4 regions of the Nonomuraea muscovyensis genome follow, and region 2 is predicted to be linked to each of the others. Evidence: riboswitches for the same ligand, from Rfam matches in the RefSeq annotation. Region 2 holds a riboswitch; each other region holds the start of a gene.
The links. A riboswitch is a leader RNA that binds a small molecule or an ion and turns the genes downstream of it on or off. The one in region 2 is predicted to bind cyclic di-AMP.
Positions count from the first base shown of each region.

Region 1: linked by a shared signal. The riboswitch ahead of FHU36_RS32875 (CHAP domain-containing protein) and the one ahead of FHU36_RS03145 (C40 family peptidase) in region 2 are both predicted to bind cyclic di-AMP.
Region 3: linked by a shared signal. The riboswitch ahead of FHU36_RS11070 (C40 family peptidase) and the one ahead of FHU36_RS03145 (C40 family peptidase) in region 2 are both predicted to bind cyclic di-AMP.
Region 4: linked by a shared signal. The riboswitch ahead of FHU36_RS45240 (hypothetical protein) and the one ahead of FHU36_RS03145 (C40 family peptidase) in region 2 are both predicted to bind cyclic di-AMP.

Region 1 is NZ_JACHJB010000003.1:275,283-280,620, reverse strand. Features, by position in the region: gene FHU36_RS32885 (TrkH family potassium uptake protein) at 1-1,350, shown strand, start outside; gene FHU36_RS32880 (DoxX family protein) at 1,337-1,861, opposite strand; gene FHU36_RS32875 (CHAP domain-containing protein) at 1,967-2,668, opposite strand; cyclic di-AMP (ydaO/yuaA leader) riboswitch at 2,681-2,835, opposite strand; gene FHU36_RS32870 (VanW family protein) at 3,163-4,842, shown strand; gene FHU36_RS32865 (hypothetical protein) at 4,860-5,219, opposite strand.
Region 2 is NZ_JACHJB010000001.1:655,155-660,492, reverse strand. Features, by position in the region: gene FHU36_RS03160 (response regulator) at 1-251, shown strand, start outside; gene FHU36_RS03155 (NYN domain-containing protein) at 396-1,718, shown strand; gene FHU36_RS03150 (C40 family peptidase) at 1,801-2,778, shown strand; cyclic di-AMP (ydaO/yuaA leader) riboswitch at 3,115-3,275, shown strand; gene FHU36_RS03145 (C40 family peptidase) at 3,469-3,885, shown strand; gene FHU36_RS03140 (hypothetical protein) at 4,020-4,940, shown strand; gene FHU36_RS03135 (M48 family metallopeptidase) at 4,953-5,338, shown strand, end outside.
Region 3 is NZ_JACHJB010000001.1:2,347,811-2,353,148, reverse strand. Features, by position in the region: gene lysX (bifunctional lysylphosphatidylglycerol synthetase/lysine--tRNA ligase LysX) at 1-1,203, shown strand, start outside; gene FHU36_RS11070 (C40 family peptidase) at 1,251-2,300, opposite strand; cyclic di-AMP (ydaO/yuaA leader) riboswitch at 2,306-2,462, opposite strand; gene FHU36_RS11065 (amino-acid N-acetyltransferase) at 2,727-3,296, shown strand; gene FHU36_RS46295 (RDD family protein) at 3,382-4,821, shown strand; gene FHU36_RS11055 (RDD family protein) at 4,933-5,338, shown strand, end outside.
Region 4 is NZ_JACHJB010000004.1:195,734-201,071, reverse strand. Features, by position in the region: gene FHU36_RS38810 (hypothetical protein) at 1-124, shown strand, start outside; gene FHU36_RS38805 (WXG100-like domain-containing protein) at 124-1,002, shown strand; gene FHU36_RS38800 (YbaB/EbfC family nucleoid-associated protein) at 1,208-1,528, shown strand; gene FHU36_RS38795 (DUF5302 domain-containing protein) at 1,616-1,816, shown strand; cyclic di-AMP (ydaO/yuaA leader) riboswitch at 1,982-2,118, shown strand; gene FHU36_RS45240 (hypothetical protein) at 2,302-3,153, shown strand; gene FHU36_RS38785 (DUF4032 domain-containing protein) at 3,184-4,389, opposite strand; gene FHU36_RS38780 (DUF885 domain-containing protein) at 4,412-5,338, shown strand, end outside.

The DNA.
Region 1 (5,338 bases), on a different contig from region 2:
GTGACGGTCGCGTCATCGTTGCTCCAGCGTTTCCAGCACCCCGCGCAGGTGATCACCACCGGCTTCGGGTTCGTGGTGCTGGTGGGCACGGCGCTGCTGACCCTGCCGATCGCCACAGTCTCGGGTGTGTCGGCCGGATGGGTGAACGCGCTGTTCACCGCCACGTCGGCGGTCTGCGTGACCGGCCTGGTGGTCGTGGACACCGAGACCCACTGGTCGGTCTTCGGCGAGCTGGTGATCATGGGGCTGATGCAGGTCGGCGGGCTCGGGATCATGACGCTGGCGACGCTCTTCACGCTGCTGATCTCCGGCCGGCTCGGGCTGCGCGCCAGGATGTTCGCCCAGGCCGAGACGAAGACGCTGGCCATGAGCGACCTGCGCCGCGTGGTGCGCAACGTCGCGCTGTTCACCCTGGTCTGCGAGGTGATCACCGCGGGCGTGCTCACCGGGCGGTTCCTGCTCGGGTACGACGAGCCGTTCGTCCGGGCCGTGTACCTGGGGGCCTTCCACGCGGTGTCGGCGTTCAACAACGCGGGGTTCGCGCTGTGGTCCGACAGCCTGATGAGATTCGTCACCGACCCGTGGATCTGCCTGCCGATCGCCGGGGCGGTGATCGTGGGCGGGCTGGGCTTCCCGGTGATGTTCGAGCTGTTCAGGTCGTGGCGGCGGCCGAGCCACTGGTCGGTGCTGACCCGGATCACCCTGGGCGTCACGGCGCTCCTGCTGGTGGTCGGCACGCTGGTGTTCCTGGTCACCGAGTGGCGCAATCCCAGGACGCTGGGGGCGCTCGACGACTCGGGCAAGGTGCTGGCGGCGTTCTTCACCGCCGTCATGCCGCGCTCGGGCGGTTTCAACAGCCTGAACATCGCCGACATGTACCCGTCGAGCTGGCTGGTGACCGACCTGCTGATGTTCGTCGGCGGCGGCAGCGCGGGCACCGCCGGCGGCATCAAGGTCACCACGTTCGGGCTGCTGGCGTTCGTCATCTGGGCGGAGATGCGCGGCGAGTCGGATGTGAACATCGGCCACCGCCGCCTGCCCCAGGCCGCGCAGCGCCAGGCCATCTCCATCGCGCTGCTGAGCGTGGCCCTGGTGGCGGTCGCCACCTACCTGCTGTTGGTGCTCACGCCGCACGGGCTGGACCAGGTTCTGTTCGAGGTGGTCTCGGCGTTCGGCACCGTGGGGCTGTCCACCGGCATCACCGCCAGCGTCGGACCGGTCGGTCACGTGCTGCTCGTGGTGCTCATGTTCATCGGCAGGACGGGACCGCTGACGCTGGGGACCGCGCTGGCGCTGAAGGACCGGACGCGCCGCTACCAGCTTCCCGAGGAGCGGGTCATCGTCGGCTGAGCGTCTCCCCCGCGGACCGCGTGCCGGCCTCGTCGCGGGCGGGCCGGGCGCCGCGGGTGGCGCTCCAGAGGGCGACGGCGATGTAGAGGACCTGCTCGGGGACGCGCAGCCACAGCGGGGTGGCCTCGCCGCCGTTGAACGGCGTGCCCGCCAGGGCCGCGTGGACGTTGGCGGGCAGCAGCAGCACGAACATCACGGCCAGGCCGAGGCCGGCGAGCCGGCGGGTGCCCGCCATGACCAGGCCCGCCGCGCCGAGCACTTCCAGCACGCCGGTCAGGTACACCATGGCGGCGGGGAACGGCACGAACGGCGGCACCATCCGGACGAGGTCGGCGTGGTTGGGCATGACCGTGACGCTCTCGGGGACGAAGTGCGCCGAGGCGGTCATGAGGAGCATGACGGCCAGCGCGTGGGCGGCGCTGACGGACCACGAGGCGAACCGGCTGACGCCGAGCGCCCCCAGGCCGCGGAACACGAGCAGGGCGGCCAGGAGGACGAGGGGAACCTGCATGACGACTCCAAAACGGATAGCTCCACTATCTAGATAACCTAGATAGTGGAGCTATCCAAGGGAGATGTCAACCCGCCTGCGGCCCGGGGGAGGCCGGGAGGGGGATCAGCCCTGCAGGACCGGGTAGCCATAGCCGGCCACCTGCGAGACGGGCCGCACCCGGCGCTCGACCTTGCCGTTGCCGGTGTTGCCCTCGACGGTGCTGATCGTCCCGTCGCCGTTGTCCTTCTTGACCAGGCCGACGTGGTCGATCGCGCTCAGGTTCCTGCTGCCGTCCCAGTCGAAGAAGACGACGGCGCCCGGCTTCGGCGTGGTGCCCCAGCGCTTGTTGGCCTTGAACCACTTGGCGTAGGTCACGGTGTAGGCGTCCCAGCCGACGGAGGGGCGGGCGCCGGCCTTCTCGCCGACCCACGAGACGAACATCGCGCACCACGGCGCGTTGGCGTAGGCGCGGACGTTGCCGCCGTCGCGGGCGACGGTCTCGGCGGCCCGCTGGGAGGACATGTACCAGCTGTGGAACGGGGTGCCGCCGCCGGCGGCGTTCTCCTTGACGCCCACCTGCGACTCCGCCACCCTCAGCAGGGCGTCGGCGCTCAGCGGCTTCTGGTAGGCCGCGGCGGCGGCCCGGGGCTGCTCCTGCGCCTGCGGGGCGGTGTCCGCCGGCATGCCTACCTGCGCCTGGGCCGGCTGCGCGATGGTCATGGCCGGGACAGCACCGAAGGCGGCGCCTGCCGCCACGGTCAGACCGATGACGAACCGCGGGAGGTTCGCGGGCACGATGGCACGGGAGAGGTCACGCTTGGTCATACTGGGGTTTACTCCTTGCTTCCATGCCGCCTACCGGGTTAGCTGACGGATTCGGGCCTGGAAGTGCCCTACGGCACGCCGCCGCCTGTGGCGGGCGTGCCGATTCACCCCATGAGAGATTGGGTCCCCGGTTCCGCGATCTGTCGCGGATTCGGCGGCCGCGTCGTCCCCTGCGCATCGATCATGCAGGCGGCGCGAACGCGGTCTCGGCGTTTGGCTAGGGCATCACGCGGCGGAGGTACTGACATGCCGGACGTGTGCCTCGATGTCCTCAAACGTAAGCGAAGCGTATAGAGCGGTGCAAGCGGAGTCCGGGTCCGCACCTGTGAACCCCCCGCTCCACCTGGGGTTTAGCGCTGAAGTTTTTACCTACCTCCCCTGGCGAAAGTGGTTTCGAGATGCTGTCCCCCCGTTCGGTAAAGAGGCCCGGGACCTGATCGGCGCCGTGGCACACTGGCCGGACGTCCGACTCCCCGAGCGAGGTCGCCCCCACGATGAAGCGCATCCTCAGCACCACCCGAGGCCGCGTCGCCGCGTCGATCGCCGCCGTCCTCGCCCTGCTCCTGCTGGCGTACGGCATGCCCACGCTGGCCCTGGCCGGAGAGGTGCCGCCCAGCACCGACGCGGGCGGCGTCGACATCGGCGGCCTCTCCCCCGAGGCCGCGCGGGCCAGGCTGGAGGAGGAGTTCGGCCGGCCGGGCCCGCTGAAGGTCGAGGTCGCCGGCCGCACCGTCACCATGAAGCCCAAGGACCTCGGCGTGACGCTCGACGCGGGCACCACGGTGGCCCGCGCCATGGACGGCCACACCACTCCGGCCGGCATCGCGCGCTCGCTCTTCGGCACCCGCACCGTCCCACCCGTCGTCGAGGTGGACGACGAGCTGCTGGGCGAGCGGATCGCCGCCCTCGCCAAGCGGGTCGACCGGAAGCCGCAGGAGGGCGCCATCGCCTACCGCGGCCTGGAGCCAAAGGTGACGCTGCCCAAGGCCGGTCGCGCCCTCGACCGGAAGGAGGCCGCGCGGGCGATCCGCGAGGCGTTCCTCGCCCGGCGCGACGAGGTCACGCTGCCGGTCCGCACGACGCCCCCGTCGGTGCCGGCCGCGAAGGTGAAGGAGATCGCCGGCTCCACCGCGCGCACCGCGGTGGCCGCGCCGCTGACGCTGTCGGCCGGGGACAGGCGGGCGACCCTGTCGCCCGCCCAGCTCGCCGCCCACCTGCGGTTCGTCCCCGACGGGCGCGGCGACATGCGGCCCTCGTTCGACGCCGCCGAGCTGGTGGACGGCCTGCGTGACACGCTCGTCGAGGAGGACCGGCGCCCCAGGAACGCGGCCTTCCGGATCGCCGGGGGCCGGCCGAGGGTCGTGCCGCACCGCGCCGGCCGTGACATCGACCCCGACGGGCTGGCCAAGGCCGTCGCCGCCGCCCTCACCGGCGGCGAGCGCGCGGTGCGGGTCCCGATCGTCGAGGCCCAGCCCGACCTGACCACCGCCAAGGCCAGGCGGCTCGGCGTGAAGGAGAAGGTCGGCTCCTACACCACCCAACACCCGTGCTGCGCGCCGCGGGTGACGAACATCCACCGGATCGCCGAGATCGTCGACGGTCACCTGGTCCTGCCGGGCCAGACGTTCTCGCTGAACGGCCTGGTGGGCAGGCGTGACCGGGCGCGCGGCTTCGTCGAAGCACCGATGATCATGAACGGCCGGTTCGTCAACGACGTCGGCGGCGGCGTGTCACAGTTCGCGACCACGATGTTCAACGCGGTGTTCTTCGGCGGGTTCCAGGACGTGCAGCACACGCCGCACCAGTTCTACATCTCCCGCTATCCAGCGGGCCGCGAGTCGACGGTCTCCTTCCCGCAGCCGGACTTCCGCTGGCGCAACGACTCGCCGTACGGGGTGCTGATCAAGACGTCGTACACCAACACGTCGATCACCGTGCAGTTCTGGAGCACCAAGCGGTGGGACATCGAGTCGGAGAGCTCGGGCCGCTACAACGTCAAGGACTTCCGCAAGATGAAGGACTCCGGGCCCGACTGCCTGCCGATGGAGGGCGTGCCGGGCTTCGCCATCGACGTGTGGCGGATCTTCAAGAAGGGCGGGAAGGTCGTCAGGAAGCAGCGCTTCCACACCGTCTACCAGCCCGAGCCCCGCCTCACCTGCACGGCGCGGACGTAGCCGCCCCCCGCGGCCCGTCAGAGGACGTAGCACTCCACCTCGGCGCGGCGGTAGGACAGGCCCCCGGCGACCGAGTCGTCGATGCAGGCGCGTTCGGCCTCGCTGAGGGGCAGCACGCCGCACACGGTCACGCCGGAGTAGGTGCGGCAGTCCAGCGTGGGGTCGGCCCGGCCGACGCGGTAGGAGGCCCGGACCGAGGCGCGGCACCTGGTCCGCACGGCCGGGGCGTCCGCGTGGCGGCACTGGGCCAGCAAGATCCGGTACTGCCGTTCGCTCACCTCGCCCTGGGAGCCGCCCGCCTGGGCGGAGCCGGCGAACAGGGTGAGCGTGAAGAGGGCGGACAGGGTCCCGAGCCCGACAGTGATGATCTTCCTCATGGTTCCCCCCTTCCCCACGACGTACCGCCGTGGGACCTCGCCAAACCAGGCCCACCGCCGACCGGGCGGCCCACGGCGATCGTGGGGACATGCCCCCTCCGCGCTCCACCGGTATGAGC
Region 2 (5,338 bases):
AGCTCATCTCGCACGTCTCCGGAGCCGCCCGCAGCCGCGCCGACCGGGCCCGCGCGCAGCTCGCCGGCCTCAGCGAGCGCGAGCGGGAGGTGGCCCTGGCCATCGGCCGGGGCTGGAGCAACGCCGAGATCGGCCGCGAGCTGTACATGAGCGTGGCCACGGTCAAGGCACACGTCTCGCGCATCCTCACCAAGCTGTCGCTGAACAACCGGGTGCAGATCGCGCTGCTGGTCCACGACGCCGACCTCTGAGCCGCCGGCCGGGGCCGTCCGCGCCCGCTCCGGACGACCGCACTTCTCGAACTAACGCTTGTTTATGCGGATCGAGCGGTTACGGTCAGGTACGCGGCAGCCGTACCCTTGTCTGAAAGGGCATGTCACGAAGGGACAGTGGGGATGAGCTCAGCGGGTGAAGGCCTGTCTCGCCCGCTTCCCGAGCAGGTGCGGCTCAACGTGGTCGACCTGGCGGCCCAGGTTCTCGGTTCGATGCCCGCTGTCGCGGTGCCCCCGCCGCTGCGCGGCATCGCCAAGTTCGACCCGCGCAAGCGCGCCAAGCTGGGCGGCGCGCCCATCGCGGCCCAGCTGGAGAACGACAAGGAGTTCCGCGAGGCGGTCGCCGAGTCGGTGACCGCGGGCTGGCCGGAGCTGGTCGCCTCGCTCGTCGACGGCCACGTGCCGCCCGCCGCCGACCCGGTCCTGGTGGCCGCGGCCGCCTACCTCGTCCGCCCGCCCGGCTGGGCCGAGATGGTCGAGGTGGCCCGCGCCGACCTCCAGCAGTCCGCGGCCGCGGCCGAGGGGTCGGAGCGCGAGGAGGTCGTCACCCGGCTGCGCGAGCAACTCGCCGCCCAGAAGAGCGCGGCCAAGGAGGAGGCCGACCGGCTGCGCGAGCAGCTCAAGGCCGCCCGCGCCGAGAACTCCGACCTGCGCCGCCGGCTGCACGAGGCCCGCGAGCGGGCCAAGGCCGCCGTGCGGCGGGCCGAGGAGATGGAGACGGTCGCCGAGGAGGCCCGCACGGCCGCCACGGCGGCGGGCAGCGCCGGCGAGTCCGAGCTGCGCCGCCTGCGCGAGCGCCTGGCCGACGTCGAGAAGCAGCTCGAGGCCTCGCGCCGGGCCGCCCGCGAGGGGCGCAGCATCGAGGACGCCCGCATCAGGGTGCTGCTCGACGCCCTCCAGGACGCCTCCGCCGGGCTGCGCAGGGAGCTGGCCCTGCCCACCATGATCAGCAGGCCGGCCGACTCCGTCGCGGCCGTCACCGGCGAGCGGCCGGGCGTGCGCGGCGTGCCCGCCCGCGCGCTGGCCGACGACGACCCGCAGCTTCTCGACCAGTTGCTCGCGCTGCCGCAGGTGCACCTCATCATCGACGGCTACAACGTCACCAAGTCCGGCTACGGCACGCTCACGCTGGCCGACCAGCGCAACCGCCTGATGACCGGCCTCGGCGGGCTGGTCGCGCAGACCCGCGTCGAGGTGACCGTCGTCTTCGACGGCGCCGAGCTCATCGCGCCCGTCCAGGTGGTGGCGCCGCGCGGCGTGCGGGTGCTGTTCAGCGCGCCCGGCGAGATCGCCGACGACCTGATCCGCCAGCTCGTCCGCGCCGAGCCCCCCGGCCGGGCCATCGCGGTGGTCTCCTCCGACCGCGAGGTGGCCGAGTCGGTGCGCCGGATGGGAGCCAGACCCGTTCCGTCTGGACTGCTGCTGCGCCGGCTCGGGCGCGCATAGATTACGAATCTGACGTTTAGGTGAGATCTCACCCGTCACTTCAGTACTATTCGCCCCAGAACTGATCCTGGGAGGCGACACTGTGAGGTTAGGCCGGGTGCCGGTGGCCGCGGGAATCACCATCGGGCTGCTGCTGTCCCCGACAGGCGGGGCCCACGCCGAGCCGAAACCCACCATCCCCCAGGCGAAGGCCAGGCTGGCCAAGCTCAACGACAAGGCCGACAAGGTCGTCGACAGGTACAACACGGCGACGGAGAACCTCAAGAAGGCCCAGTCCACGTACACCAAGCTCAACGACATCTACAAGCGCAAACTGGCCACCGTGGCCGGCCTGCGCGAGGAGCTGGTGAACATGGCGGTCGACACCTACCAGGCGGGCGCCGACGTCACCAGCCTGCCCGCGCTGATCAGCGGCGGCGACCCGGCCAACCTGCTCAACAACGTGGCCCTGGCCGGGCAGCTCGCCGAGGAGCGGGCCGCGAAGCTGGCCGCCTTCGACCGCGAGAACCGCGGACTGAAGGGCCAGCGCGACAAGGCCGAGGACGCCCTGGCGGCGGCCGACAAGGAGCGCGACGCCGTCCAGAAGGAACGCGCCGAGGTGCTCAAGCTCATCGCCCAGCAGAAGAAGCTGCTGGACCGGCTGGGCGCCTACAAGACCGGCAATCCCAACAGCACGGGTCTGAAGTACACGGGCGCCGCCTCCGGCAACGCCGCCGCGGTGCTCAGGTTCGCCTACGCGCAGGTCGGCAAGCCGTACGTGTTCGGCGGGACCGGGCCGGGCGGCTGGGACTGCTCGGGCCTCACCCAGGCGTCCTGGCGGGCGGCCGGGGTGTCGCTGCCGCGCACCACGTGGCAGCAGTGGGCCTGGGGCGCGAGCCGCAAGGTGGACTTCCCCCAGGGCCTGCAGCCGGGCGACCTCATCTTCAGCGAGGGCCTGGGGCACGTCAGCATCTACGCCGGCAACGGCCAGATCGTGCACGCGCCGCAGACGGGCGACGTGGTCAAGATCGTCAAGCTCACCGCGTACGGCCGCAACATCGTGGGCGCCATCCGCCCCTGAGCGGGTTCCGCGGGCGCGCGTCCGGCGGGTGCGCGGTCTCTGACGGACCGCGGTCGACGGCTGGGAAGAAGTGACGGTTGAGCCCTGACAGGCCGGTGTTCCGTCAAGTGTGAGTACTGTCACATTTGCGTAACGGATCATCGTGTCGAGCTGCGATTCGTGACCTTACTGAGGTCCTTATCCGATCTTTACAGCTTGACCGGGCCTTTGCCGGATCGTGACCCGGCGCGTAACTTCTGGCGACGCGACGCCACGCCATGGCGCCGCGAACGACATCGGCCAGCCGATGACGCGATGGACATCCAGCGGTCACCGCCGCCCGATCGACCCCTTTCAGGCGGTGACCTGCCGAATCCGTGCAGCCAGGAGGCACGGAGCCGGGGACCCAGCGATCCCTTCCCCGAGGGATCAGGGGTGAATCGGCGCCTCACGCGCCGTAGGGCTACTTCCAGGCCCGAACCCGTCAGCTAACCCGGTAGGCGTTCGTGGAAGAGTCAAGGAGAAATCCTGTCTACCTCCCCGCAGAACCCCCGTCTGTCCCGACTCGCCCTGGGTGGCGCAGCGCTCACCATGACCGTGACGGCCGGAGGTATGGCCGTCCACGCTCCGGCGGCGCAGGCGGCGACGACAAGCACCACGACAAGCACCACGGCGACCGGAACGGTCACGGCTTCCACGACGACAGCGGTCATGTCCGCCACGTCGGTGAACAAGGCCGTCAAGAAGTCCCGGGCCGCCCGCCAGGCGGCGAAGGCGCGTACGGCCGTCGACGTGGCCAAGGACCAGATCGGTGACCCCTACCGCTTCGGCGGCACCGGCCCCGGCTCGTTCGACTGCTCCGGCCTCGTCCAGTACGCCTGGAAGAAGGCCGGGGTGCGCATCCCCCGTGTGACGAACGCCCAGTACGCGGGCATCAGGAAGAAGGTCTCCTTCAGCAGTCTCAAGCCTGGTGACCTGTTGTTCTTCCGCGGGCTCGGCCATGTCGGCATGTACGTCGGCAAGGGCAAGATGATCCACTCGCCGCGCACCGGGCAGACCGTGCGGGTCGAGAAGCTCAGCGGATGGCGCAAGGCGTCGTTCGTGGGCGCGGTACGTCCCGGCGCGTGAGCCGTCACGAAGACCCCGTTGGCGCCCTCGACCCACAGGCGCGAACGGGGTCTTCGTGTGCCCGCCCCCTTCTCGCCCCGCCACATCCTGGAAGCGGGCGGCCACACCGGACGGGACGACTACCATCGGGTAGCGTGTCCGTGCAGGTGAACCGTCGTGCCGCGCTGGCCTGCCTGCTGCCTCTCGCGCTGGCCGCCGCCGACGCCCCGCCCGGGCCCCCCGAGCCGTGGCCCGGTGAGACTCTCCTGGTGCGCGGCACCCGTTCCCTGATCCTCGCCCAGCGTCCGCCCGCCCACCATCAGCCCGCCCGCACCCGGGGCGATGACCGCCTCGGCTCGTCGCCGGAGGCTGCCCCGGGGCCCGGCACGCCGGGCGGCCGTCCCACCCCGCGGCCCGGGCCGGAGGGCTCGCTCACCGCCACGTCTCCGGAGGCGCTGCGTGAGCTGGCGCGGCGGGCCGACCTCGCCGCCGGGCGGGTCGGCGCGGTCCTGCGCCGCACGGTCCGTCCCGTCGTCCTCGTGCCCGCCTCCGCGGCCGAGTCGGCGCGGCTGGCCGGGACGGGCCCGCTCGACGGCCTGGCGGCCGTGGCCGACGGCTGCCGGGTGATCGTGGTCCCCGGAGGGTTCGACCGGCTCACCCCCACCGGGCGCGACGTCGTGCTCGCCCACGAGCTCACCCACGTCGCCGCCGGCACCGGCGGGCTGCCGGTCTGGCTGTACGAGGGCTTCGCCGACTACGTCGCCTACCGTGACGCCGGCCTGGCCGTCCCGGTGGCCGCCGCCGAGCTGGCCGCCGAGGTGCGGTCCGGCCGGGAGCCCCGAGAGCTGCCCGGCCCCGCCGCGTTCGCGCCCGGGGCGGCCCGGCTGGCCGCGGCCTACCAGGAGGCGTGGCTCGCGTGTCGGTTCATCGCCGAGCGGTCGGGGGAGGCGAGGCTGGTGAGTCTCTACCGTGAGGCCCGCGCGGTGGGCGCCGAACGGGCGCTGTCGGCGCTGGGGCTCCCGGTCGCGACGTTGACGGCACTGTGGCGTACGTACGTGCGCGACGAGCTGAGGTAGGGGGCACCCACGATGGACGACCGTCGCCAGGAGGCGGGGGTGCGGGAGCGGCGGGAAGCCGGGGTGGCACTGGTCGTGCTGGGCGTCGTGGTCCTCGCCGTGGTGGCGTTCACCACCCCCTGGCGGGCCCTGCCGCCGGGCACCGTCCCCGCACCCGACCCCGCCCGCGACTTCACCCCCCTCCAGCTCGCCAGGGCCGCCGCGTTCGACGCCGCGACCGGCCCGCCCGGCTACCTGTCGTACGGTCTCGGCCTGCTGTTCGCCGGGCTGCTCGTGCTCACCCCGTTCGGCGCCCGGCTGCTCGGCCGGCTGCGCGGCCCGTGGTGGCTGCGGGTCCTGGCGGGCGTGCTGCTGCTGACCGCGATCCTGCAGGCCGTGCGGTGGCCGCTCGGCGTCTG
Region 3 (5,338 bases), 1.7 Mb from region 2:
GGCGAGGAGTCGCTGGCCGCCTGGAAGCGCGACGTCGACCTCGGTGACCACGTGGGCGTGACGGGCGAGGTGATCACCTCCCGCCGCGGGGAGCTGTCGATCCTGGCCGACCGCTGGGAGATCACCGCCAAGTGCCTGCGCCCCCTGCCGGAGAAGCACATCGGCCTCACCGACCCCGAGGCCCGGGTCCGCCAGCGCTACGTCGACCTCATCGTCAACGACGAGGCCCGGCAGATGGCCCGGCTACGCAGCGCCACCGTGCGCGCCGTGCGCGACTTCTGGCACGAGGAGGGCTACCTCGAGGTCGAGACGCCGATGCTGCAGCCGATCCACGGCGGCGCTTCGGCCCGGCCGTTCAGGACCCACATCAACGCCTACGACATGGAGCTCTACCTTCGCATCGCGATCGAGCTCTACCTCAAGAGGCTGGTCGTCGGCGGCATCGAGAAGGTCTTCGAGATCAACCGCAACTTCCGCAACGAGGGCGCCGACTCCACGCACAACCCCGAGTTCACCATGATCGAGGCCTACGGCACCTACCTCGACTACCACGACATGGCCGACCTGACCCAGCGGATGTACCAGAAGGCCGTCGTCGCGGCGCTCGGCACCACCGTGGTCAGGCACGGCGACACCGAGGTGGACCTCGGCCTGGAGCGGTGGCCGCGGGTGCCCCTCTACACCCTGGTCTCCGACGCGGTCGGCGAGGAGATCACCACCGCCACCGCGCTGGAGCGGGTGCGCGCGCTGGCCGACAAGCACGACGTCCACTGGGACCCGAAGTGGGGCCAGGGCAAGGTCGTCCAGGAGCTGTTCGAGGAGCTCGTCGAGCACACGCTCGTCCAGCCCACGTTCGTGATGGACTACCCGCTGGAGACCTCGCCGCTCGCCCGCACCCACCGCCACGACCCGCTGCTCACCGAGAAGTGGGACCTGATCGGGTTCGGCACCGAGCTGGGCACCGCCTACTCCGAGCTCAACGACCCGATCGAGCAGCGCCGCCGCCTGGTCGAGCAGTCGCTGCTGGCCGCCGGCGGCGACGCCGAGGCCATGCAGCTCGACGAGGACTTCCTGCAGGCCCTCGAATACGCCATGCCCCCGACGGGCGGCATGGGCGCCGGCATCGACCGGATGATCATGGCCTTCACGGGCAAGAACATCCGCGAGACCATCCTCTTCCCGCTGGTCAAGCCGACGCACTGAGCGCGGGTGGCGGGACACTCCGGTGTCCCGCCCCACCGGGCGGCGCCTCAGTCGGCGACGCGGACGGCCCCTGCGAAGGGACGGCGGGCGATCGAGGCGACGCGCACGACGTCGCCCGTGCGCGGCGCGTGGACCATCAGGCCGCCGCCGAGGTAGATGCCGACGTGGTGCAGGTCGTTGTAGAAGAACACCAGGTCGCCCGCGCGCAGCTCCTCCTTGGAGATGTGCCGCCCCGCGGTCCACTGGCTGCCGGTGTAGTGCGGCAGCGAGATGCCGACCCGCTGGTAGGCCGCCATGACCAGCCCCGAGCAGTCGTAGGAGCCGGGCCCCTCGGCGCCCCACACGTACGGCTTGAGCTGCTGCGTGAGCGCCCACCGGGCGGCCTCGGCGGCCTTGCCCGAGCCCACGACGGGCAGGTTGACCCGCGTGGCCCGGGTGCCCGGCCGGCCGGCCTCGCCGACCGCGCGCCGGTAGAGGTTGCTTTCGACCTTGGCGACCATCTTCACGATCTTGTCGCGCTTGGCACCGAGGTCGGAGACGAGCTCGGTGACCTCCTCCATGCGGGTCTTGGCCTCGTCCCTGGCCCGCCTGGCCGACTCCATGGCGTCGAGGACCTGCTTGAGCTGCTCTCCCTGCTGCTGCGCCAGCGCGTACGTGGTGGCGGCGCTGTCGAGGAACTGCTCGGGGTCGCCGGAGCGGAGGAAGGGCAGGGACCGCCCGAGGGTGCCGCCCATGTACTGGCTCTCGACCACCTGGGCGGCCTTGGCGCGCTTGGCGGCCAGATCGGCCTCGCTGGCGTCCAGGGTCTTCTTGGCGGCCTCGGCCGTCTTCTTGGCGGACTTGAGCTTCTCCCGCTGGGCGTTGAACTGCTCGGCCAGCTTCTCGATGTCCAGATGCATCTGCTCGACCTGCTTGGCCAGCGAGTCGAGGGACGGCTTGGGGTCGGCGGCGGCCGGGGCGGCGGCGAGACCGGTGACGAGGGCTGTGGCGGCGACGAGGGCGGTGCCGAGGAGGGCGAGACGGCGCGGGCCGGTCTGTTGCGGAGGGCGGGCGGGTGTGCCCACTGAGGTCCTCTCGCGACCGCGCGTACGCTTCACCAATCGGCTCCTCTCATCGACGCCTACCGGGTTAGCTGACGGGTTCGGGCCGGAGCAGCCCTACCGAGCCGGAGCTCGGACTCACCCCAGTGATGGCGCTCTGGCGAGCTCGCCACCGGCGGGTCCCCGGTTCCCCGCGCGGGGATTGGGCGCGTCTCCGCGCGGGACGCGCGGGTGACATCGTCGCTGGACACTAGTGCACCTTGGGTTGGTGCTCAACCAGAACTGCCAACTCTGTAGAGGTTCAGCCACCGAAGAGTCACAAGGTGGTGTCCTGTCCTCTCGTCCAGGGCGACTTTACGCCCTGTTTGCCGTTGCTTGGGCCGCCGGTGGCCCGTCTTGTGTAGTCCGGAGCGATATGCCGGATGGAGTCGACAGGGCGGGATTTTGGGATGAGCCGTAATGGGATCTGTACGCTGGTAACCCATGGAGCAGGTCGCCGAAGTGACAGTCCCTGACACCGAAGTCGTGGTGCGGCGTGCCCGCACGTCCGATGTCAGGACGATCAGGCGCCTGGTCGACACCTACGCCGGTGCGGGTCCACGCCTCCTGGAGAAGGCCACCGTCACGCTGTACGAGGACATCCAGGAGTTCTGGGTGGCCGAGCGGGGCGGCGAGGTCGTCGGGTGTGGCGCGCTGCACGTTCTCTGGGAGGATCTGGCGGAGATCCGCACGGTCGCCGTGGACCCCGCGTCCCGGGGCCTGGGGATCGGTCACCGGATCGTCTCCGCGTTGATCCGCACGGCGAGGGATCTGGGGCTCAGGCGGGTTTTCTGCCTGACTTTCGAGGTCGACTTCTTCGCCAGGCACGGGTTCCGTCCCATTCAAGGCACCCCCGTCTCACCTGAGGTCTACGCCGAACTGCTGGCCTCGTACGACGAGGGTGTGGCCGAGTTCCTCGATCTCGAACACGTCAAGCCGAACACCCTGGGCAACACCCGCATGCTGCTCCATCTGACATCGGGTGACGCAGGCCTTGACGCACAGGAAAGGTGATTGTTGATACCTATGTCGATACGTTGGGCAGCACAGGCATGTGTCCTGACACGTGCCACACGCGCACGCGAAGCGAGGTGACACGGTGAGCACCGGACAGCCGCCGTATCCGCAGGACGATTCCGGCGAGCACGCTCCCGGATCTCCTCCCTACGGACAGCACAACCCCAACCGCCCCCACGGCGAGCCCGACCCCGACGCGACGATCGTGGGCTACCGGGCCGACGACTACGCCCAGCCCGGCTACGGGCAGCAGGCGCAGTCCCAGCCCGGCTACGGCCAGGGCCAGCCCCAGTACGGCGGCCAGCCCGGCTACGGCCAGCCCGCGCAGCCCCCGTACGGGCAGCCGGGCTACGGCCAGCCGGACCCCTCCGGCCAGCAGTACGGCCAGCCGGGCCACGGTCAGCCCGGTTACGGTCAGCAGCCGCAGTACGGCCAGCAGCCCGACTACGGGCAGGGCCAGCCCGGCTACGGCCAGCAGGGCCAGCCCGGTTACGGCCAGCAGCCGCAGCCCGGTTACGGGCAGCAGGGGCAGTCGCAGCCGGGTTACGGCCAGCAGGACCCCTCCGGGCAGCAGTACGGGCAGCCGGGTTACGGCCAGCAGGACCCCTCGGGGCAGCAGTACGGGCAGCCGGGTTACGGCCAGCAGCCGCAGTACGGCCAGCAGCCGGCCTCGCAGCCCGACTACGGCCAGCAGGGCCAGCCGGGTTACGGCCAGCAGCCGCAGCCCGGTTACGGGCAGCAGGGGCAGTCACAGCCGGGCTACGGCCCGCAGGACCCCTCCGGCCAGCAGTACGCCTACGGGCAGCAGCCGCCGTCCGGCCAGCAGTACGGTCAGCCGGGGTACGCCCAACCGGGCTACGGTCAGCAGCCGCAGCCCGGTTACGGGCAGCAGGACCCCTCCGGGCAGCAGTACGGTCAGCCGGGTTACGGCCAGCAGCCGCAGCCCGGCTACGGCCAGCCCGGCCAGTACGGGCAACCCGGCTACGGCCCGGTGGGCGTGCAGCCTCCCGGCGCTCCCGCCCCGCTGGCCGAGTGGTGGCAGCGGCTGGTGGCGCGCGTCATCGACGGCGTCATCTTCGGCGTGGTGACCGTCGTGATGACGATCATCTTCACGACGCTGCTGCTCGCCGGCTACAGCTGGGACAGCGGGCCCACGCCCGGCCTCAGCGGCATCGTGGTCTCGTTCCTGCTGGCGCTGGTGCTCACGGCGCTGTACATCGCCTACGAGTTCTTCCTGACGAAGGCCAAGGGGCAGACCGTCGGCAAGATGGTCATGGGCATCAAGATCGTCCCGGTCGGCGGGCCCCTGCCGCCCGATGGTCTGGCCACCGACGTGGCGCTCAAGCGGGCCGCCGTGACCTGGGGCGGTTATCTCCTGACCGGCTTCCCCATCACGTTCCTCGCGACGCTGCTCGGCTGGGCGGTCGTGGCTGTCAACGGCGCCTCACAGCTGTGGGACAAGCCGCTTCAGCAGACGTTCGCCGACAAGGTCGGCAGGACGGTGGTGGTGAAGGTCAAGTAAGCCCTCCCGGGTGCGCGAACAGAGGTCGGCGGCTGGCCGGCCTCTGTTTTGTGTGCGAGGGCCGTACCAAAATGGGAGTCGGCCGGGTTCGCCGACGGGCGGGGTGAGGTTATGACCGGGACGCGGGCGGGCGCGGTGCCCGCGGAATGGTGGGAACGGCTCGCCGCGCGGCTCATTGAAGCTCTCGTCTTCGGGGTCTTCTATTACATTCTGTTCCTCGCGCTGTGGGGTGTCTTCCGGACTGTAGGGGTGCTGGACGCGTTCCAGGGGCGGCTGCCCGGCGTGTTCGCCTGGTTGCTGGCGGGGCTGGGTTATGCCGGCTACGACTGGTCCGCCCTTTCCCGGGGCGGGCGCACGTTCGGCAAGGCGATCATGAAGATTCACGTGGTGCCGGACGATCTTCCGCGGCGAGCTGTGCTGAAACGCTCGCTTGTGTATCCGGGACCTGCCATGCTGATGGGCATTCCGGGCGTCAATGTGCTGGCCGGAATCCTCGTCTTCGCCGTCGGGATGCTCA
Region 4 (5,338 bases), on a different contig from region 2:
GGCCCGCGACTTCGAGGTGCTCTGGGACGTCCTCGAACAGAAGATCATCTCGTCCCTGCCGGTGATCCCCGACCTGTCCGAGCCGCCGATCCCCGGGCCGCCGCCGCACCAGGAAGGTGCCTGATGCTCGATCCCTTCCAGGCGCTCGCCTGGTTCGCGGGCGTGCACGTCCCCGAGGCCGACGTGTCCAACCTGCGCGGGCGCGCCCGCGAGCTGCGCGCGCTCGCGGACGACGTGGACGCGATCGCCCGCGGCACGCGGGAGGCGATCGAGACGGCGCTCAAGGCGAACGACAGCCGCAACGTGGAGCGCTTCGCCCGCCTGTGGGAGGTCGAGCTGGGCCCCCGCTACGCCAACATGCGCATGACGCTGACCGAACTGGCCGACGGCTGCGAGGAGTACGCGGACGTCGTCGACGAGCACCGCGAAGAGCTGAAGGTCATCGGCACCCAGCTCGCCGCCATGGCGTTCACGCTGCTGTTCGGCTACCTCTATCCGGCGGCCAGGGTCGCCGCCCAGGCGGTGTTCAAGTGGCTGGTGGCGCGGGCCAGGCTGGAGAGGACGATCTTCCAGAAGCTGATGCAGGCGATCCTCACCAAGCGGATCGGCAGGTTCAACGTCGGCACGTACGCGGTGCGCGAAGGGCTCGACGCGCTGGCCGACTCGGTCGTGTGGGCCGTGGGCAAGACGGCGGTGCACGCCGCCAGCTCGGCCGCCACGGGCCAGGACATGGGCAACCTCTGGACGTACGCGGGCAAGCACTTCCTCGCCGAGATGGCCTACAACGGCGGCATCAAGGGACTGCGGGACGTGCGCAAGGTCGTGCCGGCCACGAAGTTCACCGAGACCATGCTCGGCACCGGCCCCATGGGCACCTTCTTCCGCCGTACCACGTCCGCCGCGACCCTGTACGCCCTGGTCGCGAGCGGGGGGATGAGCGACGAGGGCACCCTGCGCTCCGCCCTCGCCCATGCGCCCCGCGCGTTCCTGCTGCGCCGTTAGGCGGGAACGCCGGGTGCGTGACGGCCGCGACACGGCGAGCACACGGACAGCGCGACGCGCGGGACACACGGACAACGCGACGCGCGAGGCGCACGGACAGCGCACCGCGCGAGACACAGACAGCGCGACGCGCGGGACACACGACGGCGGGAACGCGCCGAGCCCGTGATCGGGCAGGGCGTGAGACACACGGACAGGAGCAGTCATGACCACACAGCGCAGCGGGGACCCGGAGATCGACCGCATGCTCGCCCAGCTCGCCCAGCAGACGGAGTTGCTGGAGGAGGTCGGCCGCAGCCTGGAGGAGGCGCGCGGGCGCGGCGTGGCGGCGGACGGGCAGGTCCAGGTGGAGGTGCTGCCCAGCGGCGGGCTCGCCGCCCTGCGCATCGCGCCCCGCGCGATGCGGCTCGGGTCCGAGGAGCTGGCTGAGGCGATCATGGAGGCGGCCAGACGGGCCGAGGAGGACGTCACGGGCCAGACCTTCGCCGTCACCCAGCGGCTCCTCGCCGGGCCGGACGGCCACTGACCCCGCGAAATCGCCGGGAAGGCCGGTTTCGCGTGACGAGCGGGACCATGCGAAGCTTGTTGATGTCCCCAACACCAGGAGGTCCTCATGGCCGAAACACCGGAGCCGGAAGTCAGCGAAACTCCCGAGGACGAGATGAAGCGCAAGTTCCGCGAGGCGCTGGAGCGCAAGCGCGGCCAGCAGGCCGGCGCGGGCGCGGGTGGCAGGGGCTCCGACGCGTCGAAGATCCACGGGGCGCACGGCCCGGCCGCGAACAAGCGCTCCTTCCGGCGCAAGAGCGGTGGCTGAGGCAGTACTACACCAGGGGGCACGGCATGCCGTGCCCCCTTTTTTCTTTGCCGTCACAGGTAGATCTTCGCCCGATTCATGGCCTTACCTTTGCCTATGTCCGTTTTGCGCGCTAGAGTCAATCGCGTTACCGGCCAGTGACCTAGCCCTTCACCAGGAAGAGGCGGCTGACCGGCGCCGAATCCCGCGCCAGCGGGAACCGGGGACCCATCTCCTGGGGTGAATCCGACCATCGCGTGTCGGTAGGGCATCTCCACGCCCGAACCCGTCAGCTAACCCGGTAGGCGAGATGGAGAGGACACCTTCCCTGATGCACTACCGCGTATCCCCCCACTGCGTAGCGTCATCCGCCGCCTCCTGAGCGGCCCCCGCACCAGACCTTTTCCGCGCTCCCGCGCGTAGCGACCGTTCGGCCTCTGCCCGGCTACGCCCTGCCCCGCGAGCGCGGTTTCCCTGTTGCCCAGCACAAAGGACTTCACCACTCCATGTCTCCCCGATCCGGCATGCGTTCCCTCCTGCTCACCGCCTCCGTAGCCGGTGCGCTGACGCTCGGCGGCACCGCCGCCCACGCCGACGTGCCCGAGGACCAGCAGGTCCTCCTCAAGGGCGCCACCACCGCCTCCTACTTCTGGGACGACGCCTCCGGCCGCGCCGGAGACACCGGCCTGCCGGCCAGCGGCAAGCCCATGCAGAAGGGGATGGCCGCCAGCCCCAGCTGGCCGCTGCTGACCGAGGGCTACGTCGTCTACAAGGGCAAGAAGATGCCCTTCTTCGTCGGTGACCGCGGCCCCGGCGAGCCCTCCAACCGCGGCATCATGCTCGACCTCGACGGCAAGACGTTCGCCGAGCTGACCGGCGGCACCTTCAACACCAACACGCTGCAGGTCAACGGCAACGGCGGCCAGGGCCACATCAAGATCGAGTACGTCATCACCAAGTGGGGCAAGGGCCCGGGCAAGATGAACCACCCGGTGCCGTTCTCGACCCGCGCCTACGCCCGGGTGGACGACAACCCGGCCAAGCCGCCGCAGGTCCTGGCCAAGAAGAAGGCGCCCGCTCCCGCGCCCGCGCCGGCGCCCGCCACCCAGGACGTCGCGGCGAGCGCCGCCAACGCCGGCGAGAAGAAGGCCGCGGCCGCTCCCGCCGAGTCCGGCTCCGCCGGCAGGACCCTCCAGGTCGCCCCCGCCGCGCACGTCACCACCTCCGCGGCCGCCCAGCCGGTGGCCGAGAGCACCGGCGGCGGCACGGTCGGCGCGGTCGTGGCCGCGGCCCTGGTCGTGATCGGCGGCGGCGCCGTCGTGGGCCGCGACCGCATCCGCAAGCTGGTCCGTCGCTGATCCGACTCCTCCCGAGCCGCGGCGGGCCGGTCAGCCCGGCTCGTCGGGGAGCACCGCCTTCTCGTCGGGCTTGTACACCAGGACGTTCTCGATGTACGACTTCACGGCCGCCGGCAGCCCCACGTCGGCGCCCGCCGCCTCCGACAGGTACCACCGGTGGTCCAGCACCTCGTGGAAGAGCTGGGCGGGCTCCAGCTTGCCCCGCAGCTCGGCGGGCAGGGCCGCGACCGTCGGCTGGAACACCTCGGCCAGCCACCGGTGCGCCACGATCGCCTCGTCCTCGTGCCGCAGCCCCTTGGCCACCCGGAACCCGTCGAGGTCGTTGAGCAGCCGCCGCGCCTGGTTCTCCTCCACGTCCAGCCCGGTCAGGCGGAGCAGCCGCCGCTGGTGGTGCCCGGCGTCGACCACCTTGGGCCGGACGATGAGCCGTCCGGTGCCGACCTTGCGCCGCACCATCATCTCGGCCACGTCGAAGCCCAGCAGGTTGAGCCGCCTGATCCGCTGCTCCACCCGGTGCCAGTCGACCTCCTCGATGATCTCGTCCTGGGTGATCTCGGCCCAAAGCCGGTGGTAGCGGCTGACGATGTCCTCGGCGGTCTCCATCGGGTCGACCGAGGGGTGCAGCAGCCCGCCGGCCTCCAGGTCGAGCATCTCGCCGAAGATGTTGGTGTGGGCGTTGTCGATGTCGCCCAGCCGCTGCCCCTCGCTGATCATGGGGTGCATCTCGCCGGTCTCCGCGTCCACCAGGTACGCGGCGAACGCCCCGGCGTCCCTGCGGAACAGCGTGTTGGACAGCGAGCAGTCACCCCAGTAGAAGCCGTTCAGGTGCAGCCGGACGAGCAGCACGGCCAGAGCGTCCAGCAGGCGGGTCAGTGTGTCGGGACGCAGCGTGCCCGACATGACGGCCCGGTAGGGCAGCGAGAACTGCAGGTGCCGGGTGATCAGCGCCGCGTCGAGCCCGTCGTCGCGGCCGGTGACGTAGGCGACGGGCTCCACGGCCGGGGCGTCCAGCCGGGCCAGGTCCCACAGGAGCTGGTACTCGCGCTTGGCGTACCGCTCGCTGATCTCCTTGATCGCGTACACCTTGCCGGACAGCCGGGCGAAGCGCACCACGTGCCGGGAGATGCCGCGGGGGAGATCGACCAGGTGGTGCTGGGGCCAGTCGGCGAGCGGGACGTCCCAGGGCAGGCTGAGGAGGTCGGGGTCGCCGAGCGCGCCGGTGATCTGGAGGGGCATGCCCTCAGGATAGGGTGCGCCGGTGGACGAGTTTCTCACGTGGTACTTTTCCGGACATCCCGTCACCGCCAGCCTGCTCGGAGCCGACGGCTACGACCACACGCTCGGCGACTTCTCCGCCACCGCCTTCACCGCCAAGGTCGGTGAGCAGGAGCGCTGGCTCGATCGGCTCTCCCGGCTGGAGACCCCCACGCCGGACGACGCGATCGACAGGGACCTCGTGCTGGCGCAGCTGCGGGGCTGGCTGGCGCTCGCGTCCTGGCCCGAGTGGCGCCGCGACCCGGCCGCCTACCTCTCCCCGATCTTCGCCGCCATGTTCACGCCGTTCCAGCAGCGGCTCAAGCCCGAACCGGAGCTCGTGACCGCCGCGATCTCCCGGCTGGCCGAGGTGCCCGGGGTGCTGGCCGCCTGCCGGGCCAACCTCGACCCCGACCTCGCCGCGCCGCTGCTCGTCGAGCGCGGGCTCGGGCAGGCCCGCACCGGGCGGCAGTTCCTCACCGTGACCGTGCCGTCGATGGTGCGCGACGAGGGCCTGCGGGCCAAACTGGCCGAGGCCGCCGAGCCCGCCGGCCGCGCCTTCGACGAGCTGGTCGCGTTCCTGGAGGGCTTCCGGTGCGGCGGCACCTGGCGGATGGGGGAGGGCCTCTACTCCACGCTGCTGCGCGAACGCGAGCTGCTCGGCTACGGCGCGCCCGAGCTGCACGAGAAGGGCAGGGCCGCCTGGGCCGCCCTGGACGGGCGCATGCGCGAGGTCGCCCCGGGCGTCAACGGCACGGACGACTGGCGGGCCGCGATGGAGGCGCTGATGGACGACCATCCGCCGACCCTGGCCGCCATGCGCGAGGAGTACGAGGCCGAGACGCTGCGCGCCCGCGACTTCGTCCGCGCCCGCGACCTGGTCACCTTCCCCGAGGGGGACGAGTGCCTGGTGCTGCCGTCGGCGGAGTAC